One region of the Paenibacillus sp. FSL R7-0198 genome, then DNA from elsewhere that is predicted to be linked to it. Evidence: riboswitches for the same ligand, from Rfam matches in the RefSeq annotation. Region 1 holds a riboswitch; each other region holds the start of a gene.

Region 1 (7,497 bases):
AAGCCGTTCAGATGCTGAATTTAGAATTGGGTATTGAACTGCCGGAAGAAGAAGCAGGGAATATCGCTTTTCATTTCGTGAATGCCCAAACGCATGAACAGAATATGGAGCGCACGATGCAATCCGTTAAGATGTTAAAAGATATTTTTAACCTGATTCAATACACCTTTGATATGCAATTGAACAAAAATTCTATCCATTATGTGAGACTTGTCACACATCTGCAATTCTTCATCCAGCGTTTACAAGAAGGGCGTCTGGGCAATTCGACGAAAGATTTTATATTTCAACACATGGTGAAGGAGCATCCGCTTGAATACAAATGCGCGGAGATGATCAAAACCTACGTGCAGAATATGCTGGACATCTCCATATCAAACGAGGAATTATTATATTTGATGATTCACATTGCACGAATTGTGCAGGAGGAACAGGGTGACGAGGGACGATTATAAAACAAAGTTAAAGTTATATTCCCTTATTTTTGGGGAAAGCGATTCTTTGAATATCTGACGCCCTTGATTTCCAGCATGTTTATATGCCTGTTAGCAGACAGGAAAAAAGATACTTTTTAACTATGACCGTTTTCTCGTATTTTATCGGGAAGCGGTCTTTTATTTTTGCAAATATGTAGCGGCTTTTTTGATATTCCACGCGAACGAACTCCAGCTTCCTAAACTCACATGAGATTACCAAATGATAACTTTTTATTATAATTATTGGGAATTTTTTATATGTAAGCGCTATCGAAAGAACTATAATCTATTTATCTGGATGTTAATCCGTTCAGAAATACTTAGACCAAATCATGAGGAGGAAATGTATGAAACGGTTACGTCAATGGAATATTACAGCCTTGGTTCTTGTGCTCGTACTCGCCATGCTTCCATTTTCGAATGTCTTACATGCAGCCAAGGCAGTTACGGAAGTGGAGGGAAGTCATTTGAGCACAAACTTTGAAGACGGTACACTTCAGGGATGGACTCCACGTGTCGGTAGTGAAAATCTTACAGTGACACAGCAGGAAGCACACGAAGGTCAGTCCAGTATGCTGGTCGCCAACCGTGAGCGTTCCTATCATGGACCGATGTTATCCATGAAGGATCTGCTTGAGCGTAACCAAGAGTATGAAATTACGGCATATGTAAGACTTACCCAGGAGCCCACCACGGATCAAACACTACAGCTCACCACATATAAAAAAACAACGGGCGAAAGCTGGAACCCGATCGGTAGCGTGAAGATTACCAAAGCAGAATGGAATACATGGCACAAGATCACCGGAAAATTTCAGTATAGCGATGATCCTACTGAATTGAATTTGTTCATCGAAACACCCTACATCTCTGAAGATAGCGTAGATACGTTATCGTTTTACGTGGATGATGTATCTTTTACTTTGGCCGAGCAACTGGAGATAGAAGAAGGGATTCTGTCTCTGGAGGACCTGTATCAAGATGATTTCCCCATTGGTGCAGCGGTGTATCGCTGGCAGTTGGAAGGCGCATATGGACAACTGCTCACCAAACACTTTAACAGCTTGACCGCAACCTATGAGATGAAACCGAAGTACATGTCTCCTTCCGAAGGTGTTTATGAGTTCGAGGCAGCCGATGAATATGTTCAGTTCGCCGAGGAGCATGGTATGGGTGTACGCGCACATGCGCTGTTGTGGCATATTGATGCAGCAGAGTGGATGTTCAAGGATCCTCAGGGTAACCCTGCGAGTCGAGAATTACTACTTGCCCGGATTCAGGATTACGTTGAAACCGTCATGACCCGATACAAAGGTAAGATCTATGCATGGGATGTGGTAAACGAGGCGATTGCGGATAGCAATGGTGATGCCAACGGTTTACGTAAAAGTCCCTTTTATGAACTAATCGGTCCGGATTACATTGAGAAAACCTATGAATTCGCTCGTGCAGCCGATCCGAATGCCAAATTATATTACAACGAATACTTCACGGAAATCCCTGAGAAAAGAGAACATATGTATCAGTTGGTCAAACGACTGAAAGAGAAAGGGCTCATAGATGGTGTGGGTTTGCAATCCCACTATAACCTGGAATCGCCGCCCATCAAGGAAATTGAAAAAACAATCAACATGTTCGTCGAACTTGGATTGGATATTCAGATCACGGAACTGGATGTGGATAGCGGAATTCCATTTGGTGAAGAGATGTCGGATGAAGTTGCGGTAAAACAGGCGTATCGATATAAGGAACTGTTGGATTTGTACAGAAAACACAAAGATCACATTTCTTCAGTTACCTTATGGGGACTCCAAGATGAGAAGTCTTACAACAACCAAGCGATGCTGTTTGATTCAGCCCTGAAGGCCAAAAAAGCATACTGGGGACTTGTGGATGAATCCAGCTTGCCTGTGTTAACACAGAGAGCCGTCTCACTTTCGGGTAAAACGGATATCAAAAAACTGTCACAAGATCCGCTCTGGAACAAAGCGGTGTCTACTCCACTGAAGGGCGACTCTCCGGGATCAGCCAGTTTCCGCACCTTATGGGATCATAGTAACCTGTATATCCTTGTGGATGTTCAGGATGCGAAGGCAGATGTGAATGACAAAGTAGAACTCTTTGTTGATCTTAATAATGGCAAGACCACTTCATATGAAGCAGATGATCGACACGTAATCATTAAGCGGTCGGGCAAAGCTAAGGGCGCAGAGCAGCGTTCATATCGTGTACGCGAGACCAAAGCCGGATATCAGGTTGAATTGTCCATTCCATGGGGTAGTATACAAGCCGGATCAGAATATGAAGCCGGTTTGGATATCCGTGTGACGGATGGCGCTGCAAGTGGGACACAACCTTATAGTCCACTGTACTGGAATGATCGAACACAATCTCAGGAGCAAGATACAAGCAAATACGGCGTGATTCAACTCGCCCCTATGCCCAAATCTGCACAAGCTATGCAAGGGATTGTTCAGATTGATGGGAAGAAAGAAGCCCTATGGAATAAGGCTGTACCATTTGAAGTAAAAAGGTTGAATGAGACCGAAGGTGCAGAGGCAGTGGCTCGCGCAATGTGGTCAGGGGAGTATCTATATCTGCTGATTGACGTCACTGATCCAAACATCATCACAGATAGCATCAACCCATGGGATCAGGATTCGGTTGAGATTTTCCTGGACGAGAATCACCAGCGGACACCGTATTTTCAATATGATGATGCCCAGTTCAGAATCAGTGCAGACAATGTGGCAACCTTTGCAGGCAGTGCTTCACCCGGACGCCTTGTAAGTGCTGTGAAGAAAACGAATAAAGGATACCTCATAGAAGCCAGAATCCAGTTGAATTCACTGACGCCAAAGGCTGGAAATGTCCTCGGTTTCGAGCTTCAAATTAACGACAACCAGGTCGGAGGTAAACAGAACGTAGCCAAGTGGAATGATACGACCAATGAGAGCTGGAGAAACACTTCCCAGTACGGAATACTCACTTTTGTCGGAAAGAACAAACTCGGGCATTAATCCATCGGCAGTAATTGTAAGAGTAGAAACCATCATAACAGTGGATAAAACTCAACCATTGTTATGATGGTTTTCATCGTTTACATACGTCACTCAAGCTGATGAGGTGGGATACAAACTGCCTTGACTATATTTAACAGCCCTTGATATACTAAATGGATGTTATTTTTTCTTTTATGGGAACAAGAAAGTAATCAACTACATACAACCGTTTGCGAGGGAGCCTTAACCGGCTGAGAGGGTGTTAAACCGACCTTACCTGATTTGGATCATGCCAACGTAGGGATGCAACGATGAAACGCTGTACTTGGGTAGCTCATGCGTACCCCTTGTTTTAGTGTATTTGTCTGCGAAACATCCTATGGATGTTTCGTTTTTTTGTTTTTAAATACATACATTATGAATTGGAGGAACACACGTTGACTATTTCAGAGCGACTATATCAGGCAGCACAGCCTGTGTGGAAGGAATGTCTTGAGCATCCCTTTGTTAAAGGGATCGGGGATGGTTCTTTACAGGTTGAACAATTTCGTTATTATTTGCTGCAAGACTACTTGTACCTGTATGATTATGCCCGCGTATTTGCACTAGGTATCGTCAAGTCGCACGACCCCAAATTGATGCAGTTTTTTAGTAAAAACGTAGATAACATCCTGAATGGTGAAATGAAAATTCATCGTTCTTATATGGAGCGATTAGGAATTACAGAGGATGATGTTTTTCAGGTAAAACCTGCACTGAAAAATGCAGCCTATACAAACTATATGCTCTCAGTTTCCCATGCGGGCGGTATAGCAGAAGTACTTGTATCGATTCTGGCCTGCTCGTGGAGCTATGCAGAGATCGGTCAAGTTCTTTCCCAAAAGCCAGGTGCAGCTGATCATCCTTTTTACGGAGAGTGGATCACAGGATATGCTTCCTCTGAATACAACAGCAACAATCAATCCCTTGTGGCGTTAACGGATAAGCTATTAGAAGGCTGTAGCGAGGAAACGTACCAACGAATGGAAGATATTTTCGTGATGTGCAGTCGCTTTGAGCTTGATTTTTGGGAGATGTCATGGAGGCTGGAGCCTTAAGTTCACTGGTCGTTCATTCAATTAGAGAGTACCATATGACGCCACTCATTCAGATTCATTTAAGAATTGCCATCTATGATGATTACATATAAAAAGATTTAACAACAATCATGAGGTGATGGCAATGAGTATATACAAATGGCCTAAATTTATCGGTGTAGCGGTGTTATGTACTGCAATGCTGACGGCATGCAGCTCGACTAATCAAGGAAGTGTGGACTCGGAAAGTAATTCGACTGAAACAGAACAAACGAATACGGATAATCAGAGTAAAACGGAGAATACTGCGCAGACAGTAGGGTATGCCGATCAAATCAACAAAAATGAGGTTATGTCCATTTCGATTGATGTGGATGAAGCGGCATGGAAAGAGATGCTGGATAATGCAAATGAGGAGCAGTACATCTCAGCTAATATTACGATTAACGGAACAACGATTGAAAACGTCGGAATTCGTCCAAAGGGTAACTCCAGCCTTCGACAAGTCGCTAGCGATGATACAACGGATCGATATAGTTTCAAAATCAAATTTGATGAGTATGTTAAGGATCAAACTTGGATGGGGTTGGACAAGCTCGTTGTGAACAACATGATTAGCGACAATAGTTATATGAAGGAATACTTGAGTTATGACATCATGAGTTATATTGGCGTAGATGCACCTTTATTCGCATTCTCCAATATTAGTGTAAATGGAGATACTTGGGGTTTGTACCTGGCTGTTGAAGACATTGACAGCGGATATCTCGCCCGAGCCAAGAATGATGAGGGTGAACTTTACAAGCCGAACAATGATGACAACATGGGGGCAGGAGGAATGGGAGGGCCAGATGGCAATCCTTTTGCACAAGGGTATGGAGATATGCAGCCTCCTACTGAAGGTATGGCGCCACCGGATGGTGCAAGTCCGCCGAATATGAACAGCGGGACAGGGGAAGATGGAGCGAATACACTACCGGAAGCAGGGATTAAGGGTAACCGTGGTCCAGGTGGTATGGATGGAAGCGGCAATGGTGTTTCATTGGTGTATACCGATGACAAATCATCCAGTTACTCCGCCATCTTCGACAATGCTGAGACCAAAACAACAGAGGAAGATTATCAGCGTGTCATTGAATCGCTCAAAAACTTGAGCACAGGTACCGAACTGGAGAAATATGTGGATGTGGACGAAGTTCTGAGATATTTTGCGGCCCACACGGTCGTTGTCAATATGGACAGTTACACGTCCAACATGGGACATAACTATTATCTGTATGAAAACGATGGACAGATCAGCATGTTGCCCTGGGACTACAACATGGCCTTCGGTGGATTTCAAGCTGGCTCTGCATCCGATGTCGTGAATCTGGCAATTGATACCCCGGTATCAGGGGTCAGCCTGGATGAACGTCCAATTTTAGGAAAGCTCCTTGAGGTTCCGGAGTATAAGGCCAAGTATCATGAATATTTGCAGGAGATCGTAGATGGATACTTCGCAGACGGCAAATTTGAAGAAAAAATGCAAAGCCTGAACAACATGATCTCGGAATATGTGAAGCAAGACCCTACAGCTTTTATTACGTATGATAAGTACGAGGAAGCTGTTACAGAATTGACCAAACTTGGCTCTCTGCGTGCAGAAAGTATACAAGGGCAACTGGACGGAGATATCCCTTCCACGACCGAGAAACAAAAAGAGGACTCGGATTCACTGATTGATGCTTCTTCGGTTGACCTGTCCAAACTGGCTGAAAATAATACTCGAGGAGGCATGGGAGGTCGCGGTCGTGAAGCTGCAGAGAGTAATCAGTCTCAGGATGGAAAATAAGTGACTTACGTAAAGCGAACAGATAATCAAGATGAGTTCAGCGATCAGCAAAAGATCGGACATTGAAGTAGACGGATAGCCTGAAATTTAATAAAACCAATGCGTACCGACATTTTGTCGTTCGCATTGGTTTTTTGTTCCTTGGACATTTTCAAAAACACGTAGAAAAAGACGATTAAGGGCCAGGTATTAGAAAAAGTCTGGAACATATTATAGGTAATATCTATTCAAATATGTTAAGGAGGATATCATAAAACCTATGTTACCTATGGAAAAGTATTTCGGCAAGTTAGAACTCGTTCATTCCTTTTACGGGGCTATGCCTACAGGCGTTAGTGTGTCCGAAACCGGGCGTATCTTTATTTGTTTTCCAAAATGGGGAGATGACGTTAGATTTACGGTAGTGGAAATTGTTGAGGGTCAGATGCAACCTTATCCTAATGTAGAAACGAATTTGATCAACCCATTAAATATCAAAATGTCCTTCATCAGTGTCCAAAGTGTTGTTGCAGATGGAAGGGGAACCTTGTGGGTACTGGACACGGCTGCACCAAATTTTTCTGAGCCTATGAAAGGAGGGGCAAAATTAGTCGCTGTAGATTTAAAAACAAATACAATAAAAAAAGTATATACTTTTGCAGAAGATGTGGTCTTGCCGACAACATATCTGAATGATGTCCGATTTGATTTTCGTGTAGGAAAAGCAGGTTTCGCATATATAACGGACTCTTCTTCCAGAGGGCCAGGCGCTATTATCGTTGTAAATTTAGAAAATGGAAATGCGTATAGACGGTTAAATGGAGCAAGCTCGACCTCACCCGATCCATATTTTTTACCGAAAGTGGAAGGTGAAATTTTGATGAATCGAAACGAGGATGGTTCAACATCGCCCTTTCGATTGGCCTCTGATGGTATAGCCATTTCCCCTGATGGAAAAATGTTATTCTATTGTCCATTAACCAGTCGCCAGCTATACTCAATCTCAACAGAAGCCCTGCGAGACAGAACAATACCGGATTTCAATTTAAGTTATCTTGTGCAGTATTGGGGAGAAAAGGGAGCTTCTGATGGAATGATAACGGATGCAAAAGGAAACGTTTATGCTGGAGACT
Region 2 (7,497 bases), 4.3 Mb from region 1:
TAGCCAGACTTTTGGTTTCAATCTCCGGGTCAAGCGGAGACGTTTCATTCTCATGAGCGAGCAGAATATTCAAGGCTTCATCTGGATGCTCCGTTACATGTTTCTGTCCTTCCTGGACCGCTTTGACGAACCGGGTAAGTTGGTCTTTTTTTGCTTCAATGCCAGCTTCACTCGCGGTCAGGACCAATTCATAATAATCAGGCACACCATAATCGACGGGGTTAATGGATTTCATGGCATGTCCTTCTTTCTCCAGAATCAGTTGCTCATGGTTAATAAAACCACCCATAATTGCATCCGCCTGTCCAGAAGCCAGCGAAGGAATCAGATCGAACCCAACGTCGACCAGATTCATGTTGTCGGGATTGCCACCATCGTGGCTGATCATCGTACGCACCATCGCTTCATACAGGGGAATTGAGGAATAACCAACAGTCTTTCCTTCAAGGTCTTTGGGTGAGCTCACGTTGCCATTTGCTTCGGTCAACAGATGCACAAGCGGGTGGCGAACAACAGCAGCAATGGAACGTACAGGAATGTTCTCACCACGAGCGAGCAAAATTTGGGGCTGGTAGCTTAGAGCCAGATCAATTTTTCCAGCAGCAACAAGTTTGAGTGAATCATTGGTATCCGCAGGCATCTGAATTTCGACATCGAGACCTTGATCTGCAAAGTATCCTTTTTCTTGAGCAACGTAGATGAAGGAGTGTACTGCATTCGGGTACCAGTCGAGCATAATGGACAGTTTATCTTTGGTGTCAGATGCTGTTTCGGTTGCAGACTTGCCTGTTTGTTGTGCATTGGTTGCAGCGTCTGTTGTTGGCGTGTTTTTGCTGGTATTCGTGGTGCTGCATCCGCTAACGATCAGCAAAAGGCTAATGAGCATGATGGGAAGCAGGGAGTATATACCTTTGTTATTCATAAATGAAGGTCCTCATTTCATCGTTTTGATTTGTAGAAAATGGACAGCAGCATGTTAACGACAACGTGACAGTGAACTGATTGAAGATGCTGCTGAATTTGTGCATAAGGTATGTTCTGAAGATTGTAACTTCTGTATTTACATCTAATTTCTGTCTAAGTATTATCCAACTTTTCTTTTGCCTCCATGTCCATGCCGCCGTATGCTAAACCGTTTCTCCAGCCAGGCAATCAGTACAAACAAAACGATCCCAAGCAGGGATAACAGCACAATAGCGGCAAACATCGCATCCGTGTTCATGTTGCTGGACATGCGGCGGCTGAAGTAGCCGAGACCTTTGCTGCCACCAAGCCATTCGCCAATCGTTGCCCCAACCACGCAGTACACCACGGACATCTTTAACCCCGAGAAAAAAGAGGGAAGTGCCAGCGGAACCTGGAGTTTGCAAAAAATATCCCATTTGCTGGCGCCCATGGTGAGCAGCAGTTCACGCTGCTCCGGATCGCCTTGGCGGAGTCCATCGTAGGTACTGACCACAATGGGGAAGAATGCGATTAGGAACACCACGGCGACTTTGCTCCACAACGTGTAACCAAACCACAAGATAAATACGGGAGACAAGGCAATCAGCGGGATGGTCTGACTGATCACGATGAAGGGATACAAGGCCTTTTCAATCGATCGGTTCATATGCATGCCTGTTGCTAGCGTAATTCCAGTCACTATGGACAAGACAAAACCAACAACAACCTCCATAAAGGTAGCAGGCAGATGGATGGTCAACAGCAGACGACGGTGCTCAACCAGTGAACCTATGATGGCCGTGGGTGCAGGAATGATGAAGGAGGGAACCCATCCCATACGCACAATCGTTTCCCAGATCGCCAGTAAAGAGAGCATGAGCACAATAAACAAACCATATTGGGAAAACCACTTCGAGAGCCACTTTGAACACCACGTCCAAACGCTAACCTCAGTTCTATCATTTTGCATGTAATTGTTCCTCCAGTTGTTTCCTCATCTGCACGAGAACTGGTTCGTAGATCATGTCCGAATGCCTTGGGCGTGGTAAAGGAACCATCATCTCCCGCAACTGCTGACCTTGCCCTCCTGGAGTTAACAGAATGATACGGTCACTTAACAGCAGGGCTTCTTCGATGTCATGTGTAATGAACAGCACGGTTTGTCCAAAGTCTTTCCACAGCTCCAACAACCAGCGATGCATTTCTCGTTTGGTTAAAGCGTCGAGTGCACCGAAGGGTTCATCCAGCAACATGAGCTGCCCGCCTGTAAGCAAGGTACGCAGCAATGCCACCCGCTGCCGCATGCCGCCGGATAACTCATCCGGATAGGCCTGCTCATAACCGGACAAGCCAAACCTTGCCAATCCAGCGATGATATCGGCTCGTAGTTTGTCCTTGTCCTGTCGGCCTGGTGCCAGCTCGGCAGGCAGCAGGCAGTTCTCCATGACGGTACGCCAGGATAACAGCAGGTCTTTCTGCGGCATATAGGCGACTCGTCCGAGCCGTTGTCCTTGCGGTACGTCAGCAATATCGATGGTGCCGACGGTTGGCTCATGCAAGCCTGCGAGCAGCTTGAAGAGCGTGCTTTTACCTGATCCGCTGGAGCCAATGAGCGAGACAAATTCTCCTTGTTGAACCTGAAGCGACACATTGGAGAGCACAGGGGAATCCTTTTTTTCGGAAAAAGCAAAGCTTACGTTGTGAATGGTTACATGGTTATCCATCTGATCCTCACCCCCTTGATGTCAGACTACTGCAATAACAACGGCATCCTATACTCTGCAAAAGGAACAAAAAAGACCCACCCATTTCCGGAGAAATGAGTGGGTCTGTAAGTTAAATCCGCAATTTATCTTCACATACATGAAAAAATTCCGCTTACTAAAAGGCCGCTCCACTTCCCTCCGCTGGTATGATCCAGATCAGGTTCAAAGGGTCCGAATAGTCATATTCGTCTCAGCCGCAAGGCTCCCCTAGTGCAAAAGTTCAAGATATGCAGTTGTCTGTTCAGCATATATCACTTGAACATGAACTGTAAAGAGGCAGCATGATGGAATTGTTGAGATGAACTTGGAGTCAGACCCGAACAACTGAACAATTTACCTGGGCTCCCTAACCCGATATAATAGTGGTGGCGCATATTGGCCGGATCACAAATGCAGGCGGGATTGTTCTCCCTCCGAAGCAGAATGGGGACCCGAGTTGAAAACGTTCAAAAAAGTATATATTGAGATCACGAGTATCTGCAATCTGGCATGCAGCTTCTGTCCGCAGACACAGCGTGCCAAAGGATTCATTGACCCTGAAGTCTTCAACAATATACTGGATCAAGTTAAACCACACACCAATCATATTTATCTACATGTCAAAGGCGAACCCTTGTTGCATCCCAAAATAGATTTGTTGCTCGATTCCGCACATGAGAAGGGACTCAAGGTGAACATTACAACGAATGGTACACTGCTGCCCAAGACTCAGCATAAATTGCTTGGCAAACCGGCGCTGCGACAGATGAATTTCTCCCTGCACAGCTTCGATGGGCATGAAGGTTCAACAGATCGTGACGGTTACCTGCGTCATATTTTGTCCTTTGTACACGAGGCCGTTAAGCACAATGTCATCATCTCATTCCGGCTGTGGAATCTGACACAGGATAACTTCACAAATGCTCAGATGAATCGAAATCGGGAGACTCTTGAAGTATTGGAACGTGAGTTCAATCTGGACTTCCGCATTGAGGAAAAAGTAGTTCCAGGCAGTGGGGTCAAAATTGCCCCGAATGTATATCTGAATCAGGACCATGAGTTCCAGTGGCCAAGTCTGGATGCACCTGAAGATGACGGCAAAGGCTTCTGCCATGCATTGCGTGGGCAGGCAGCTGTGCTTGTAGATGGAACGGTAGTTCCATGCTGTCTCGATGGCGAGGGTGTAATTAACTTGGGTAATGTGCACGAGAAGTCATTCTCGGAGATTATTGAGGGTGAACGAGCGAACAATCTGGTATATGGTTTCTCCAAGCGGGAAGCTGTGGAAGAGTTGTGTCGAAAGTGCGGTTATCGTCAGAGATTCGGAGCCTAGAATATATAAATTTAGTTAAAAACGAACCTACCGAAAATATTTGTTTCGGTAGGTTCGTTTTGTCTTTATTGCGAAATTATTTAGATAATAAGAATTGAAATCAATTCAGGATAACAACTTTTTTGTAAAATCATAGTCTATTAATCTTGTTTTTATGAATTTGCATGGTATTATTATCCTATTGATTAGGAGGTGAATTAGTTCTAAAGATTCATATATTATTGGATTTGCCTACCAGAAGCTTACTGAGGAGTGTGTTTTAGTTTTGAATTCAAAATGGAAAAAGTTTAATCACAAACTATCGTTAATGCTTTCTACGTCGCTGATTGTTTCTATGTTATCTATCAATTTATCTGTATCTGCAGAAGTGGCTACATCTAAAACTTCTTTTAATGACATTGATAATTCGTATGCCAAAACGGAAATAACCAAATTAGTAGAACAAGGAATACTCACAGGATTTACTGATGGGACATTTAAACCTTCCGATTCGGTAACACGAGCTCAATTAGCAAAAATTATGGTCGGTGCGCTTAATTTAAAGCCTGATAATGTCGAAGTAAGTCAATTCAGAGATGTAAAGGAAGATCAATGGTATGCCGGATATGTAGGTGCACTTGTCAAATCTGGAATTGCTCAAGGTACCTCCAAAGATAGCTTTTCGCCTAATAAAAATGTGACAAGAGAAGAGTTGGCTGTATTTTTTGTTAGAGCCTTTGGTTGGGACATTCAAGATGTAACGAGTCAAACATTCAAACCACAACTCTCAGATTTGGGTCAAGTATCTAACTGGGCGAAAGATTCTGTAACACTAGCCTATCAATCTGGTTTTATCAAAGGATTAGTTCAAAAAGATGGAACAGTAAAATTTAATCCATCAGGCGTAGCAGATCGACAGGCGCTAGCGAGACTTGCATATGAGTTTGTGACAAATAAGTCTACATATGATAGTTACATGGCTCCTGCCAAGACAGAGATTGATACTGAAGATTCAAATGAAGCAAAACCTGAAACAGCAAAACCTTCTGAAGGTAACAGTAAGGGAAATAGCGGTAGCAGCTCCGGAGATAAAGGGAACGGAAGTAACAATGGTGGAAATAGTGGAGGCGGGGAACAAACCCCTAGTAATAATCTCTCTGCTCCAGGTACATATACTCTTGGTAATGTAACTGGAAATATAACTATTAGTTCTCAAGGTGTCGTTCTAAAAAATACCAAAATAAATGGTAGGCTGAAGATACTTGAGTCCGTAGGAAACGGTGACGTGACTCTTGATAATGTTAGTGTCACGGGAACGACTGAGATTCAAGGCGGAGGACCAAATAGTATTCATGCAGTGGACTCGGTTCTTGCAACAGTGATTGTTGACAAAGCGGACGGCAGTGTTCGTTTGGTCCTTGAAGGTGGAAGTAATGTTCAGCAGATTGAAATTAGATCTGGTGCAATCGTACAGAATGTCTCCACGGGTGATGTCGGACCGATTGAAATAGCAGAGTCGATTCCCCATAATTCTTCGGTAGTGCTCAGTGGAAGCTTCGACTCTGTAATGGTTCATGCAGAACAAGTTTCAGTGGAGTTCGGAGATAATTCCACCATTGAAAATCTTGAGGTGTTCCAAGAAGCATTGAACACAGTGTTTAAAATTAACCATGGTGCTGTAGTGAGTCGGGCTATATTAAATGCAATCGTACAATTTTCTGGAGCGGGAACATTATCTTCAGCTCTGGTCAATGTAGAAGGTATTGATTTTAGTCAACTTAATCACCCCCCAGCTATTGAGGTAGATCCTACAGTGACTAGTATAGTTTATTCACCTCAAGAAACAGAGTTTTCAGCAATTGATTCGACCCGTCAGATCGTATTCACGGGTATCGCTACCTCAGCGATCAAAGATATCACTTCCATTGCAGAATGGAATGTCGAGGATAGCACCATTGCCATTGTTGACTCAGGCAAGATTCAAGCTAAAGGCAATGGTACGACAGTGGTAAAAGCTAAATATGGAGATTTCGAAATCAATGTTCCGGTAACCGTTGCAGTCTATAACGAAGGAACAGTCTATCCGACACTCAAAGGGATTCAAGTTACAAATGGAAGTGTAAAGTTGAATTTTACTGAGGGTTTGGAACCTTCCGAACTGGCTGCAAATGATTTCGTAGTTCGTGCCTATTTTGATGGGGCGGAACAACAATTGAATAACTTGCAGTACCGCAATGGCGAATTTACTTTTGATGCTATTGATAGCTATGGAGCCACATTGTACATCACTGTGGAGTCAGATGTTAATAAAACACATTTTGCAGGAAGCCAAAGTGGTGCAATCAAACTTACTGGATTCGGTGGTCACATCAAGGATGTAGCTGGAGCACCGGTTGCCAATTTAAGTATTTCTTTTAGAAGAGGCCTGGACAACAAAACAGGTGAAATTGTTGGTACTGTCAAAACGAATACTCAAGGAAACTACTATATCAATCTTCCCCCAGGCATCTACACAGGTGAACTTGGAGGTGGAGATACAAAATATATTACAACTTATCTCATTGGTGTCTCGGCAGTAAATGTGGAGAATAAACGTGAGAATCAAACTGCTATAGAAATACCTACACAAGATGAAACACGCTTCGTGTTAACTTGGGGTAAAGATCCAGTGGATCTGGATTCACACCTCGTAGGTCCAGCAGGTGATGAGGGAATGTTCCATACGTACTACTCTGATAAACAATATTATAATAATGGTGAACTTATGGTTGATTTGGATTTGGATGATGTAACGTCTTACGGACCTGAAACAACAACCATTCGTCATTTACTTCCTGGAACGTATACATTCTATGTTCATCATTTTTCTGGATCAAGCACAATCAAGAAATCTGGTGCCAAAATTGACGTGTTCCGTGGTGCTGTAGCCACTCCAAGTGCAACGTATACTGTCGCAGATGCCAGTGGTAATGAAAGATACTGGGTTGTTCTCAGAATGATCGTTTCTGAAGAAGGTGTGGTTACTTATGAAACAGTAAATCAATTTACTAATGTTGATCCACTCACTTCACTTCAACCATCGGATGAAATTAACGAAGATGAATTGGAAACTCTAGAATAAAGAGAGTACTTAGATTAGTTTTAAATGTATCATGTAGAAACCCTGTCTATAAAAAGACTAAGGGTTTCTTTTTTTTGTCGGAAACTTTTGGTTGCTTAAATAGAGCATATCCGAAGTTGATATCGGTACATAACAAGTAGACATGATACCTCAAAGCATGCTGAAACATCAGGCTCAATGCTGGAAAATACAAACGTGATCTAATGATTATTCTAGTTACCTTCCTTATTTGGTAGGATTAGGTTGTGGATCGGACAGAGGTGCACCTCTGACGAACTTCCAGGACAAGCTTAGGCTTGTACACTACCAAATAACGAGAGAATAAGGGAGGAATAAAATTATGAAAAAAATATTGACGTTGTTGTTGTCCGCTG
Region 3 (7,497 bases), 370 kb from region 1:
GAGGATTTATCATGAACAATGCATCAAGCGCTTTAAAGGTGGCAGCAGGGATATTCTTAACAATCGCTCTGATCACAATTGTAGTTCTGTTGTTTATTTCGGCTCAGGAGGCAACCAAGACGGCCCAGAACAATTTTGCTGATATCCAAACCGAGTTGTCCCAAGCCGCATTTACGGTGTATGACGGAACAACCATCAGTGGATCACAGGTAACGAATGCGCTGCGTAAATACGCGGACAAAGATCAGTTCGGTATTCAAGTTATTACAGGTAAAAATAAAGCGGGTCAATGGTATGGCAATCAATTGAACATTTCACAGGATCTCAATAATGCCGACTACGGCTCGGTTATTGCTCCTGACGATAAAGTGGGGATTATTAACCAGACCATGAGTGAAAAAGACAATCAATATGTCAATCCAAGTGGTAAATTCAAAGCCATTATCGTAAAAGACCGTTCCAACGTGGTAAGAGGGCTGATCTTCCAGCAATCCTGACAGGAGTTGGTTTAACATGTCCCGGAATACCCAGCATCTCATGTTGTTTTGTACGGCGGTTGTCCTGTTTGTGACAGCCTGCCTGTACGGGCAACAGAATGTTAAGATCTTGTCTGCGGCCTTGACCGACAGAGTACAGACAACAGCAGGCATGGAAGGTCGGCTGACAACAACACTGCATACCAGCAATTCCTATCAATATAGTGGTGCGGAAGTGTTGCATACCGTGAGGCAGATGACAGGCACAGACATCCCTGTGGAGGTAGATGGAACTTCGTATGTGATCGATCCACTTGTCAGCAAAACAGCGACGATTCCTGTCCAGCTCGATGCCACCTACAGACCGGAGTTTATACGAAATGAAACTGGAGAACTGCTCAAGATTGTTTTTTGGAAGGAGACCAGTGTGAATTGATTAATGCCGCATCCAAGCTGCTTGCCGTATTGCTCGCAGTCCTTTTGCTCTATGTGTACCCAGCTGCTGAAACAGCCGATCGGCAGGATGATATAGCACGTATGACGGCTGTTCAGAATGTAACACGCTTTGTTGATGCTGTCCGAACGAAAGGATATATTTCACCTCGAATGTTGGCTGAGTTTGAGGAGCAACTGGCCCAGACGGGCAATCTGTATGAGGTGTCGATGGAACATTTGCATAAGAAATATGTACCTCATTATACAGACCCGATGGACCATAACAGTTTTAACGGGACCTATGAGGTAGTGCAGGATGGATATTATGCAGCTCAGATTCGAGAAAGACTATTCCCATCCTCAGGTGTGATACCGGTTGATGATCCTGGCCGAAGATATACGTTGACGACAGGGGATTTTTTCACCGTGACGCTCCAAAATACAAATCGTACACCTTCCATGCTCATCCGTGAATGGTTAAGTGGTACGGCTCAGGCTTCAGCGGTATTTGTAACATACGGAGGTATGGTCCTCAATGAAGATTACTGAGCTATCCATTGTATTCGTGCTGATCTTCTTCCCGCTCTTCTGGATCATCTCACTCCATACCCAAGATGCCGAAGAGGCTCAATATCTTGGTCATCGATACAGATCTGCACTTCAAACTGCAGTCATGGATGCAGGTGCAGTGATGCATCAGAATGAGAAACAAAATGATGAAGCAGGTTACGATTCAACCAAGTTTGTTAAAGCCGATAAGGAGCTTGCCTTGTTGACATTTACGCAGACGATGGCTTTGAATATGGGCATTCAGGATGATCCCGCAGCTATTCGAAACATGTTTAATTACATTCCTGCCGTAGTTATTCTGGATTATGATGGCTATTATATGTTTTCCACGGAAACAGAGATGACGGGTAACCTTGAAGATTCTTTCCGGCAAGTATGGAGCCCCAAGAAACCTTATACATATTCAGATTCTAATGGTAACAGTATTAACTTTACACTGGACGACTACGTATATGCCTATGACGCAAGCGCAGGGAAATGGATTGAAGGATTTCAAAAAGAACTGGCTTCAACCACACAGATTCCTTTACTTCAGGATACCCACGTATTTGAACAAGTTAGACGAAGTCGGATTGTGACTACTGTGCAGGATAATCTGGCTGATGTGATTAACCGCCATAATGAGTTTGCCAGAAAGAACGGTATTTCCTATACATTTACGATGCCCCTGATTGCCCAGGAAGATTGGTACAACTCCATAAATGATACAGGGATTATGGCTTTTATCCAAGGTATAGGTGTGGGTGACCAGAAGATCAACAATTACGCAATTGGTGGAGGCAGACTTGTGAAGAAAACGGCGATAGTAGGTGGGGTAGATCCTTTAACGGGTATCAAGTACTACTACCCCTCCACATGTGGTAATGGTTACCGTGCTGAAGAGGTGTTCACAGACGCGAGACAAGCAGCTGCACAAGGCTATTTCGAATATAAATGCTCTAACCGTTAGGGTACCCTGTATGACAAAATTATGGAAGAGGTTCCTGATATGTTTACATTACTTTCAGAAAAGACGGGACCTGTGCTAGAATAGGGTTTCGGAACAATCACAAAAGTAATGTCTAATAGATAGGAGCAACCTCATCTTATGAGTTTATTGTCAGTAGAGAACGTAAGTCACAATTTTGGAGATCGCACGTTATTTAAAAATGTATCGTTTCGTTTACTTGCCGGAGAGCGCGTAGGGCTTGTTGGTGCCAATGGTGTAGGTAAATCCACATTAATGAACATCCTTACCGGTAAATTGCTTAAAGATAGTGGAAAAGTGGAATGGACACCTAAGGTCCGTTATGGATATCTGGATCAGCACACGAAGCTTACGCCAGGTAAAACCATTCGTGACGTGCTTAAAGATGCATTCCTTCCGTTGCTTGAATTGGAAAAAGAAATGATGAATATTACGGACCAGATGGCAGATGCAGATCCAGATAAGCTGGAGCAGTTGCTGGAAGAGATGGGCGATATTCAGGAACAACTGGAACAGGGCGACTTTTATCTGATTGACGTAAAAGTGGAAGAGATGGCTAATGGTCTTGGTTTGTCCGCAATTGGTCTTGATCGGGATGTCGCAGCTCTAAGTGGTGGACAACGTACCAAGGTGCTGCTTGCCAAGCTTCTGCTCGAGAAACCTACAGCTCTGTTACTGGATGAGCCGACCAACTATCTGGATGTAGAGCATATTGAATGGCTGTCACGTTACCTGAAGGACTACCCGCACGCGTTCCTCTTAATCTCCCATGACACGGAATTCATGAATGAAGTCGTAAATGTCATTTATCATTTGGAATTTGCCAAATTAACGAGATATGCAGCGAACTATAACAAGTTCCTCGAGATGGCTGATATGAATAAAGCCCAGCATATTGATGCATACGAGAAGCAGCAAGAGTACATCAAGAAGCAGGAAGATTTCATTCAGCGTAACAAGGCACGTGCTTCAACTTCAGGTCGAGCGAAGAGTCGGGAGAAGCAGTTGGACAGAATTGAACGTATTGATCGCCCAGATGAAGCGGCCAAACCAACGTTCAAATTTAAGGATGCCCGTGCGAGCAGCAAAACGGTCTTTGAGGGCATTGATTTTGAAATTGGATATACGTATCCTTTGCTGCCTAAGATGACAATGACAATCGAACGTGGTGAGAAAATTGCCATCGTAGGTTGTAATGGTGTGGGTAAATCGACGCTGTTGAAAACCATCCTGGGAAAAATATCTCCACTCAGTGGAAAGACTTTCTTAGGAGATTATCTCGAAACGGCATATTTTGAGCAGGAGGTTCGTGCTGGGAATATCACGCCGATTGAGGATGTCTGGAATGAGTTTTCACATTTGACCCAAAATGAGGTCCGAGGTCATCTCGCTCGCTGTGGGTTGAAAAATGAGCACATTACTCGTCCGCTTAATATGCTGAGTGGTGGAGAACAAGCCAAGGTTCGTTTATGCAAACTCTTGATGCGTGAAAGCAACTGGATTCTATTTGATGAGCCGACGAACCATCTGGATGTCACAGCTAAAGCGGAGTTGCAGCGTGCTTTGAAAGAATTCAAGGGAACGGTGTTACTGGTATCTCATGAACCTGATTTCTACGAGGGTTGGGTTACCAAAACATGGAATGTCGAAGAATGGTCTGAGAAAAACTAGACGATTTAAGACAATGTTTAACAGAAATGACGGTGACAAAAAAATCCGTCTATGGTAACATAGGCTACAACTTCATATGAACACTAGGGGGGCCGCACGATGCGGCTGAGATGGAAGAATGCGATTCCGGACCCTTTGCACCTGATCTGGATCATACCAGCGTAGGGAAGTGGCGAGCGCGTTTCAGTGAATGACGTGAGCAAACGGCAACTCAAAAGGACCGTCTGCTTAACGAATTGAAACATGCAGTTGCGTGTATAACGTTATGGCTATAAGGTCTATAGCTTTATTGCACGAAATGAACTGTATGCTTCAGTCAGTCATCTGGTTCAATAATTAATACGCAGCCACTCCCCTACGGGAGTGGCTTTTTTTGTGTTTTCATAGCATTCACGCATGGAAGGAGAGGGATGGTACGGTAATTTCTCATGAACATGTACACAGATCATTTGAATTGCATGTTGTATCTACGGGTGCAGGGGATCAAGCATCTTTTGTAAAAGCTGCAAAGGACGTTTGGCCATCAGTGGACTATATTCATATACGAGAAAAACAACTCACATGGCAAGACAAGATCGATTGGGCTGAAAGTCTGCGCAGCGTTGGCGTTCCATCTTGTCGCATCGTTATCAATGGTTCAGAACTGCCTTTACAGAATGACATCTGTGGCGGTGTACATTGGGGGCAAGATGCGATACGCAACTGTAACCCTGCTGTCATGAGCAATGTGCAGCGCCTTCGTCTGGGTGTATCTGTTCATTCAATCGATGAGGCAAAAATCGCTGAAGAACGGGGAGCCGATTATCTTTTCTTCGGGCATGTCTACTCAACCAACAGTAAGCCTGATCTTGACCCCAGAGGATTACATGCTCTTGCTGAAGTGTGCAGGCGTGTCTCCATTCCTGTCATGGCGATTGGGGGTATCGGACCGGGAAACATTCACGTTATTCGCTCTGCAGGGGCACAGGGAGTCGCCGTGATCTCTAATGTATGGGCGAGCGAGTCACCGGATCGGGCGGCTGCATTATTAAGGCAGGCTATCGTTGCTACAGAAAGTCTGAGTCCCTGAATCAAGGAGATGAGAGGATGAAAGAGATCGTTATTGATAAACCGGATAAGTTTCATGCAGAAACGATTATTGTAGGTGGAGGCGTTGTTGGTTGTGCTATCGCTTATGAGCTTGCTTCCCGTGGACAGGATGTGCTGTTGCTGGAGCGTTCGGCGATTGCAGGAGGCACTTCTTGCGCGGCGGCTGGAATGCTGGCGGCAGACAGTGAGGATTTTGCTCATCCTTTGATGGCTAAGCTTGCCAGACAGAGTAGACAGTTACTTATCGAGCAACAGGTGCTAATGGCTACACTCAGTGAGGTAGAGACTGGCCTGCAATGCCAGGGATTCCTAACTCCTTTTCGTTCATACAGTGAATTAAGTAGTTATAAGGACAATCGGAAGTCTGCGTTGTCTGCTTCTGCTGATGAGGTATGGTGGGATCGTTCCGTTGTGCAACAGGAGGCATCATGGCTTAACAGAGATACGTATGGAGCCTACTACAGACCTTACGAGAGTGAGATTCTTCCAGTCCATCTAACGAAGGCATATGCTGAATCCGCTCAAGCATTTGGAGCACGGGTTATGGAGGACATACAGGATATACGTGTGCAAGCAAACGAACATGGCGTGCAGGGAATCACCACATCGATCGGTGAGATGAGATGTAAACATGTCATTATAGCGGCTGGATTACAGAGTGAAGAGTTGATGAGACATGTGAATCTGAGCATGCCTGTGTGGTCGGTAAAAGGAGAAATAGCCGCCGTTCAGTTCTCAGATGAACATGCTGGGTACAGACCTGACAGAACGGTGTATGCAGAGGATATCTATATTGTTCCCAAAGCTAATGGCGAAGTTTGGCTCGGGGCAACCAGTCTGCCAGGCAGAACCGATCTGAACGTTTCTGTACAGGGTGTTCAGAAGCTGCTAACAGCAGCTACCCACTGGGTGCCTGGGATGAAAGAAGCACAATTTATACGAGCGTGGGCAGGCGTAAGACCGGCAACTCCAGATGGATTGCCTTATATAGGTGCTTGCAAGAGTATAACAGGGCTGTTCGCCGCCTTTGGGCATTACCGCAACGGTATCTTGCTTAGTGCGATAACAGGAAGACTTATCGCTGAGTTGCTCGCTGGCAAAAGCTCAGAAGAACTCGGAATTGAGGCGCTGAGTCCGGAGCGATTGAACAGAAAGGGAGTGGTGCAGTGAATATCATCGTTAATGGTCAACGGATGGAGATTGAAGACAGATTGAATCGTGTGGATAAACTGCTTAAATCTTTTGATCTGCAAGTCAAGACTGTAGTTGTAGAGCTGAACAAGCATATTTTAACCCGTGAGTATCATGAAACGACGGCATTAAGAGAAGGCGATCGAATCGAGATTGTACATTTTGTAGGAGGCGGTTGATGATGTTGAACATTGGTAAATATACGTTTGAGTCCAGATTGTTGCTCGGAACAGGCAAGTTTTCGGATCTGGAAGTGCAAAGTCAGGCTGTGGAAGCATCTGAAACGGAAGTTTTAACCTTTGCTGTTCGTCGTCTGAATCTGGAGGAGCGCAACCAGAAGCATTTCCTGGATACATTGGATCTGGACAAATACACTCTTCTTCCGAATACGGCTGGAGCTTCCAATGCGGAAGAGGCGGTGCGAATTGCCGAGCTTGCGCGGGCTTCAGGACTTTGTGATATGATAAAAGTCGAAGTCATCGGAGATGGAATTACGCTACTCCCAGATCCGATTGAAACGTACAAGGCTTGCGAAAGTTTGCTTGAAAAGGGCTTCACGGTATTGCCTTATATTTCAGATGATGTCATTCTGGCCAAAAGGCTGCAATTGCTTGGCGTACATGCTGTAATGCCTGGCGCTTCTCCCATCGGAGCTGGCAGAGGCATCATCAATCCCTATAACCTTGAGATCATCATTGAGCAGGCCGTTGTACCTGTGATTGTGGACGCAGGATTGCGCTCCCCCAAAGATGCTGCTTATGCGATGGAACTTGGTGCCGATGGCGTATTGTTAAATACAGCCGTATCCGGATCAGGGGATCCAGTGAGCATGGCTAAGGCGATGAAATTGGGGGTAGAGGCAGGTAGGCTGGCTTATGAGGCAGGCATGATTCCCGTAAAGCGTTATGCAGCAGCCAGTAGTCCGGTGGAAGGAATGGTTCATACATGATAAATCAACAATCAACATCCTCGGAGCAGGCCGATCGGTATTCCAGACAGGAACGTTATGCGCCGCTGGGCAAGGAAGGTCAGGCGAGATTAAAGGGCAGCAGAGTTTTAATCGTTGGTGCTGGCGCACTGGGAACAGGGATCGCAGAA
Region 4 (7,497 bases), 4.0 Mb from region 1:
GTATTTATTGTTACAAAGAGGGCAAGTTTGAGCAGCCCGGTATGTCCCTTGAAGGCATGACGGAGATGTGCACTGCCATTCTGAAGGACGAAGGCATGGATGAGGAATCCGCTCGTTCGATGCTGCGTAACCAGCTTCCTTTTTTGAAGCGTTGGCGCACGAATACAACGGATCAACATGCAGAATCACTCGCTGAAAACCCTACTGCTTCTGCTAATCTTGGTCAGGTAACAACAGATCATTCGTTCTCTGCCCAGCCCGTTCGTTATGTCACTCTTCCTGGCAAACGCATTGCCGGCGTATCCGCCCGCACAACCAACGCCATTGAGATCAGTGGCAAAGGCTGTATTCAGGGACTCTGGAACAATTATTTTGTCTCAGAGCACCTCCCTGCACCTGAAGTTGTTCGCTATGGTTGTTACACGGATTACACCGATGGGATAACCGGAGAATACACCATACTGGTAGGGCATGAGGTCAGTCCGAACGAATCATTGCCTGAAGGATTGGATGACACTTCACTCCCTCCTGCAACTTACGCCGTATTCACTTCCAGAAAAGGACCGATGGCAGAAGTTGTTGGCGAAGCCTGGGGAGCCATATGGGCATGGGACAAACAAAGCGATCGTACGTTCACCGGGGATTTTGAATTATATGATGAACGCAGCCTGAATCCCGAGAGTGTACAAGTGGATATATACATCGCTGTTCGCCAAAGTAGATAAAGCCCAACACGATACCACCTCACACAGGATCAAAGTTTCCCTGGCATCCTTCTGTATATCATGCAAGCTGCCGAGTTCGCTCGGCAGTTTTTTTGTTATATACGGAACTACATCACCCCCTAAACAACCCGACCATGGTACCAAGTTAGTTAGCATGCTTTGCATCATTTAACCAGACAATATGCCTCATAAGCGGGTACCATTGACTTCCTTAAAATTGGGACTATTCACATAACAACCGATTCGATCCTCCCATATCAAACCTTTCATATCAGGTCCTTTACTCCTGAATTTCCCTAAAAACGTTTACATCTTCTTAAAACCGGGTAAAATCACTTCAATCCAATTGGAATTACATTCTAAAGTCATCTATTTCGTCTAACAAGTCACATGTACCTATATGCGCACCTGGCATGGTAACCAGTCGAAATACATAATTCGAAAAAACGCATCAAAGGAGGAACCAAGATGATCCGCATGCCTATTCAGCAAATGATCCCGTACCATCACCAATATCCGCGCAACACGGCGACCACTGCTCCTAAAAAGGAGAATGAGAACACTCAAGGTCTATCCTTTCATGAAATTCTACAGCAAAAAATGGCGAAGAAAAATGCTTCTCCTTCCCTTAGATAAAAATGGACACCGGACCCTATTCGAGTCAGGTTATCGACCGTCTTTCCGCAGCTTGGCGGAAGGGCGGTTATTGGCGTTGAGCCATAAACGACTGTACAGTTCTAAGGCATGTTTCTATAATGGTTTAAATATCTACAATCATTTCCATGACATGACATATACGAACTGTAAAAGGGGACTTAGCACATGATCACCATTGGTTGTTTTCACGCTCATTATTCCAACATCGCCTTAATTGAAGAGACGCTTGCTCCTTATGAAGTTGAATTGGTCCATTACGTCGATCCAGGTCTGGACCGTCTTAAACATGACGCTGACTTTTCCGAGGTCGTTATTCACGAGAAGGTAGCCCAGACGCTCCAATGGATCGCTGAGTGTCATGCAGATGCCATTCTGGTCACGTGTACCCTGTTTGCGACAGTACTGGAGCAGGAAGCCACACAGGTCCCTGTGCCCGTGATCGGCATAGATGATCCGTTATTGCAGGAGATGCGGCGAGTAGCAGGAGATTACATCATAGCATTCACCAACCCTGCAACCATTGAAGGCACGATGGCACGGGTGAACCAGGCTTTACAGCAAGAGGATGAGAATGGGCAACTACACGTTGCCAAGACATATCAGACGGAAGCGGTATGCATCCCTGGGACATTTGAGTTGATTATGCGTGGAGATCAGCAAGGGTATCTCGAAGCGGTACGTGAAGGATTACAGCAGATTGCTGAGCAGTATTCGGGTAAAACGGTAGTGGCAGCCCAACTGTCTATGGCTCCCGCAGCTGCCCAGGTTACAGTAGATAGCGGGATTCCGATCCATAGCCCGCTGGCATTGCTTGCCGCGTATTTGGAGAAGAATTTGGGCCTGGCTCGATAGTAGTAGCGGGTTTGGAGTGAAATATTACAATCGCTAAAATCATGTGAAAACTACTATATTGCTTCCTTTTGCAAAATAAAAATGCTCTCGAACAAGAGCATTTCAAATGGTATAATCACTTTGTACAGCCAATTTGTGGTGGGAAATAGGCTTGCCTCCAGTGGGAGGTGATCCTATGAACTTCTCTTTTAACGACGTAATCGTGTTCGCGATGTTAATTATTGCGCTCCTGACATACATCGATCGTAAAAAGAAGTGACCCGCCACAGGTTGACGGCCTGACGGGTCACTTCATCTGAACTTGCTGCACTCGGAGGAATACCCACCGCAAATGCTGTGCAGGAGTAGCCATTGGCCTGGCTACTCTTATTGGTGTTTACTTACATTCATTTTATTAAACATCTGCTAGACAATCAACCATAATGCTGATAAAAAGTATCAGGAAGCTGATCAGTAAGATGAAGCAGACGACATAATAGCAGTATTCTCACCTACAAACGATGTCAGACTGCCCAGCTTGCGCTGTACCCGCTCCTAGGAACGTGTCCGATATTCCTCGGCCTTTTCCTGCATGCCCGCTGCTACAGCCTCATTCTCGGACAATCCTTTGTCCGCCGCAAAGGTACGAATGTCCTGCGTAATGCGCATGCTACAGAACTTCGGACCGCACATCGAGCAGAAATGAGCTTCCTTAGCCCCTTCTGCTGGCAGCGTCTCATCATGGTAGGACAGCGCACGTTCAGGGTCTAGCGACAGGTTGAACTGGTCCCTCCAGCGGAACTCGAAGCGCGCTTTGGACAATGCATCATCCCGGCGCTGGGCACGTGGATGGCCTTTTGCCAGATCGGCGGCATGAGCTGCGATCTTGTAGGCGATAACCCCTTCCCGCACATCATCCTTGTTAGGCAGGCCCAGATGTTCTTTTGGCGTAACATAACAGAGCATGGACGTGCCGAACCAACCAATCATGGCCGCACCAATGGCGGATGTGATGTGATCGTAACCCGGGGCAATGTCGGTCGTCAGCGGCCCAAGTGTGTAGAACGGTGCTTCTTTACAGATCTCCATCTGCAAGTCCACATTCTCCTTGATCTTATGCATCGGCACATGACCCGGGCCTTCGATCATCACCTGCACATCATGCTTCCATGCGATCTGCGTCAGTTCCCCAAGCGTAGCCAGTTCCGCCATCTGAGCTTCGTCATTGGCATCGTAGATACTGCCTGGACGAAGTCCATCTCCCAACGAAAACGCCACATCATACCTTTTCATAATCTCGCAGATTTCTTCAAAATGGGTGTACAAAAAATTCTCCTGATGATGTGCCAGACACCATGCTGCCATAATGGACCCACCGCGAGACACAATGCCTGTCATTCGCTTGGCGGTCATCGGGATATAACGCAGCAGTACACCTGCATGAATCGTAAAGTAGTCCACGCCCTGCTCTGCCTGCTCTATGAGTGTGTCACGGTACAACTCCCAGGTCAGCGCTTCCGCTTCGCCATTCACCTTCTCCAGCGCCTGATACAGCGGCACCGTACCAATCGGCACAGGTGAATTGCGGATGATCCATTCCCGGGTGGTATGAATGTTTTTGCCTGTGGACAGATCCATCACCGTATCCGATCCCCATCGTACCGCCCAGGTCATCTTCTCGACCTCTTCCTCGATGGAGGAAGATACTGCAGAGTTGCCGATGTTGGCATTGATTTTCACGTGAAAATGACGACCGATCAACATCGGCTCACTCTCCGGGTGATTGATGTTGGATGGCAGAATGGCCCGTCCACTCGCCAGCTCCTGCCGCACAAATTCCGGTTCCACGCCTTCACGAATGGCGGCAAACTCCATCTCTGCCGTAATGACTCCCTGCCTCGCGTAGTGCATCTGGGTCACACAGCGTCCTGTCTGTGCCCGTAGCGGTTTTCCACGCAATCCAGGGTACTCTTCGGCTCCCGCTCTCTTCCCTCCGTGCTTCAGTCCGTTATCCTCCGGTTTAACCGTACGGCCCTGATAAGCTTCAACATCGCCGCGCTCTGTGATCCATCGGGTGCGCAGGGCTGGCAGACCTGCACGGATATCCGCATGAAATGCGGGATCGGTCATCGGGCCGCTCGTATCGTAGACACGCAGCGGTTCGTTATGCTCCACCCCTTGGGGAGTATTCGTGTCATGAAGGGCTATCTCACGCTCCGGTACAGCAATGTCCGGCCGTGAGCCCTGAATGTAGACTTTGCGGCTGCCCGGAAAAGGCTGAACCCGTCCGGCCGCTCCTGTTTCTTTTCCCACCTGCTGACCGTTATGTTCCTGTTCCATCGCTTGTTGTCCCGTTTGGTTTCCTGTACTCATGTTCGCTTGTCTCCTCCTCAGTGTTCGTTCACTTGGTTTCATTGGTATCGTCATCAGCTCACTTACGCACCTGTCCCAAATCATCCAGAGCACAGAGAAGAAAGAGCGATCCTACACCAGACCAGAGGAGACATTATTTATGTACAGTTCACAACAGACGGAGGCTGCCACAGATCATCGATCTATAAGACTTCCCTCCTCATCCAAGCCCACTTCCGCAGGTTATCGAAAAAGAAGCCCATAAAATCCGCGCTATATCGCCCGTTCCCTGTATATAAAAAAGCCGGTCCCCGAAGGAACCGACTTTTATGTCCATCACCAATAATGCACCTTCAATCAGCTCCTTAACGGAGACTACAAGGGTCACATCATGAGGTGGTTGAGGTCATATCGCCGATTACTTCCCTACGCTGGTATGATCCAGATCAGGTGCAAAGGGTCCGGAATCTCATGCGATTCCGTCTCAGTCCGGACAATTCGGACTCCCCCAGTAACGTTAGTAAGTTGCGGCTTACATAAGCCGCCGTTCATATTCAATGAAGCTGGCTCCGTTGGGCCGTCCATTACAGAGTAGCGCAACCGGAACATAAAAACAACCTTTATATTCCAGAACACTAACTCAATTGGAGAAAAAACCTCACCTCAACATCAGGATAACATGAGCCCCATCTGCGTAGCAGCATCCTTCAACACAGGTGCGTATTCATGCAATGTCTCCTGCGAGAGTCGGCTGACAGGCCCTGAGACCGAGAGCGCAGCTGCAATATTGCCTCTGCGATCCATAATCGGTACAGATACCGCGGCAGCTCCCGGCTCACGTTCCTCATAACTCGTCGCATATCCGTTATCCCGGATATCTCCCATTTGCGCTAAATACACCGCGGGATCAATAAACACCGGCCATTCCGGGCCGTTCATCAGTTCTTCACGATCCTCGTCCGTGGCAAACGCCATCAAAACTTTGCTGGAAGCGCCCACAGACAGCGGGAGTCTAACACCAACGGGGGCGACTCGGCGAATCGCCTGATCACTTTGCACAGCCTGAATCCGTATCCGTTCACTCCCATCACGCAGGTACAGACTCACGGTCTCTCCCAATCGATCTCTCAGTCGCTCCATCGCAGGCAGCAGCAGAATAGCGGGATCATCACTGCGGGACATATGAGCTGACAGCTCCCAGATTCGGATGCCAAGTCGGTACTTCTCTGTTGCTGCATCACGGATCACGAACCCTCGATCCTCCAGCGTAGCCATCAAACGGTGCACTGTACTTTTGTGCAAGCCGATCTGGCTGGCAATTTCGGTGAGTCCCAGATCACTGCGTGTGGTAAAACATAATAATATATCCAGCGCCCGTTCCACAGCCCGGACGGTTAACTTGCGATCTTCCATGGCATAATGCCCTCCTCATGTTTCATCACATGAAACTTGGTTACATAAATTATATGAGAAACGGTCTCATCTGTAAACCAAAAAGAGCCAAAATCAAAATAGGCTAACCTGTAAATTTTTCCTTTTTATAAGACTTAATCCCCTGTAATTTACACACTAAGGTAATGTTACCCATATATCTTAAGAACTATATAACAATTGCGTAACAAATGCCCTCAATCAATTGACTTTGACTATACTGGAACATACGATAAAGATATATTACATTAAGATATCGCTCTGAAGCAGGCTCTGAAATAAACGCAATTCTCTTTTCATGTCGTTGTTATCTTCAACTGAACTTCAAAGGAGGGGCATTCATGTATCCAACATCCCAGAGCGAAGCCCCGCTGCATACAAAAGTGTCCGATCTGCCCTCTTCCCTATCACCGAGGCTGATTCGGTTCAAACATATTATCGTAGCGTTGCTGCTCTCCGTTGTATTTTTTCTACTGTTTTGTTTTATCGCACTGCATGGTTATATCGCATGGGTATTATCCAATCCTACTGTAGCACCGGTCTTCTCCAATCCAATGCAGGCCAAGAACATGAAGTATGAAGACATCACGTTCCCGGCAGCAGATGGCAGCCGGACGATGCAGGGATGGTATATACCTGCTGACAATGCTGCAAGCAAAACGATTATTTTCAGTCACGGCTATGGTGCCAATCGTGAAGAAACATGGGTACCCATGTATGACCTGGCACACTATGCCCATCAACTTGGGTTCAACGTGGTCATGTTCGATTATGGCTTCGCCTCACAGGTGAACAAAGCTGTAGCCACAGGTGGCAAAGCTGAGTCACAGCAATTGCTCGGTGCGATCCAGTTCGCCAAGCAACGTGGTGCGCAGGAACTGGTTGTCTGGGGCTTCTCGATGGGTGCCGGTACAGCGCTTCAGACTGGGCTGATTACACAGGAAGTGGATGCAATGATTCTGGACAGTACGTTCCTGCTTGAGCCGGATACGCTGTACCACAACATTCATAACCAGATCGATCTCCCGCGTCAGCCCACACTCGAGATCATGAATCTGTTGTTCCCTGTTCTGAATGGTACCGGATTGCAACAGATCCCGTATCAGGAAGTGAAAAAGGAAGATTATCCGTTCCCGATTTTCTTCATCCATGGTACAGAGGACGAGAAGGCGCCTTATCCAATTGCGGAGCAGCTCGCCGCCAACCAGACTAATCCGTATTCGGATGTATGGATTGTACAGGACGCGCATCATGAACTTATTTTCCGGGAGCATCCGAAAGAATATCTGCGCCGTGTCTCAACTTTCCTGAGTCATGTAACGAAGACAAGCAGTGACGATGTGCAAAACACGAATAGTGGAGAATAACCAAATTTCAATCATCGAATTTTTTCCAGAGCCCTCAGGGGCTCTTTTTTTTTGCAATCATAGGACAACAAGCTCGCGGAATATACTCTTGGGACGCATGAACAGATGGTCTGCATGTAATGAATTTCATCTGA

What was found. A riboswitch is a leader RNA that binds a small molecule or an ion and turns the genes downstream of it on or off. The one in region 1 is predicted to bind thiamine pyrophosphate.
Region 2: linked by a shared signal. The riboswitch ahead of MKY87_RS20295 (ABC transporter ATP-binding protein) and the one ahead of tenA (thiaminase II) in region 1 are both predicted to bind thiamine pyrophosphate.
Region 3: linked by a shared signal. The riboswitch ahead of MKY87_RS03170 (thiamine phosphate synthase) and the one ahead of tenA (thiaminase II) in region 1 are both predicted to bind thiamine pyrophosphate.
Region 4: linked by a shared signal. The riboswitch ahead of thiC (phosphomethylpyrimidine synthase ThiC) and the one ahead of tenA (thiaminase II) in region 1 are both predicted to bind thiamine pyrophosphate.

What each region holds. Positions count from the first base shown of each region.
Region 1 is NZ_JBBOCB010000001.1:401,943-409,439, forward strand. Features, by position in the region: gene MKY87_RS01530 (PRD domain-containing protein) at 1-455, shown strand, start outside; gene MKY87_RS01535 (endo-1,4-beta-xylanase) at 824-3,496, shown strand; TPP riboswitch at 3,703-3,800, shown strand; gene tenA (thiaminase II) at 3,916-4,575, shown strand; gene MKY87_RS01545 (CotH kinase family protein) at 4,700-6,385, shown strand; gene MKY87_RS01550 (L-dopachrome tautomerase-related protein) at 6,636-7,497, shown strand, end outside.
Region 2 is NZ_JBBOCB010000001.1:4,668,536-4,676,032, forward strand. Features, by position in the region: gene MKY87_RS20285 (ABC transporter substrate-binding protein) at 1-922, opposite strand, end outside; gene MKY87_RS20290 (ABC transporter permease) at 1,085-1,915, opposite strand; gene MKY87_RS20295 (ABC transporter ATP-binding protein) at 1,905-2,669, opposite strand; TPP riboswitch at 2,828-2,930, opposite strand; gene MKY87_RS20300 (radical SAM/SPASM domain-containing protein) at 3,148-4,023, shown strand; gene MKY87_RS20305 (S-layer homology domain-containing protein) at 4,289-7,123, shown strand; gene MKY87_RS20310 (pectate lyase) at 7,464-7,497, shown strand, end outside.
Region 3 is NZ_JBBOCB010000001.1:771,146-778,642, reverse strand. Features, by position in the region: gene MKY87_RS03195 (hypothetical protein) at 12-497, shown strand; gene MKY87_RS03190 (hypothetical protein) at 514-912, shown strand; gene MKY87_RS03185 (hypothetical protein) at 909-1,460, shown strand; gene MKY87_RS03180 (hypothetical protein) at 1,447-2,430, shown strand; gene MKY87_RS03175 (ABC-F family ATP-binding cassette domain-containing protein) at 2,569-4,119, shown strand; TPP riboswitch at 4,195-4,304, shown strand; gene MKY87_RS03170 (thiamine phosphate synthase) at 4,493-5,188, shown strand; gene thiO (glycine oxidase ThiO) at 5,206-6,378, shown strand; gene thiS (sulfur carrier protein ThiS) at 6,375-6,578, shown strand; gene MKY87_RS03155 (thiazole synthase) at 6,581-7,348, shown strand; gene MKY87_RS03150 (ThiF family adenylyltransferase) at 7,345-7,497, shown strand, end outside.
Region 4 is NZ_JBBOCB010000001.1:4,412,250-4,419,746, reverse strand. Features, by position in the region: gene MKY87_RS19275 (zinc ribbon domain-containing protein) at 1-725, shown strand, start outside; gene MKY87_RS19270 (hypothetical protein) at 1,194-1,361, shown strand; gene MKY87_RS19265 (hypothetical protein) at 1,548-2,234, shown strand; gene thiC (phosphomethylpyrimidine synthase ThiC) at 2,769-4,553, opposite strand; TPP riboswitch at 4,972-5,085, opposite strand; gene MKY87_RS19255 (IclR family transcriptional regulator) at 5,235-5,978, opposite strand; gene MKY87_RS19250 (alpha/beta hydrolase) at 6,338-7,363, shown strand.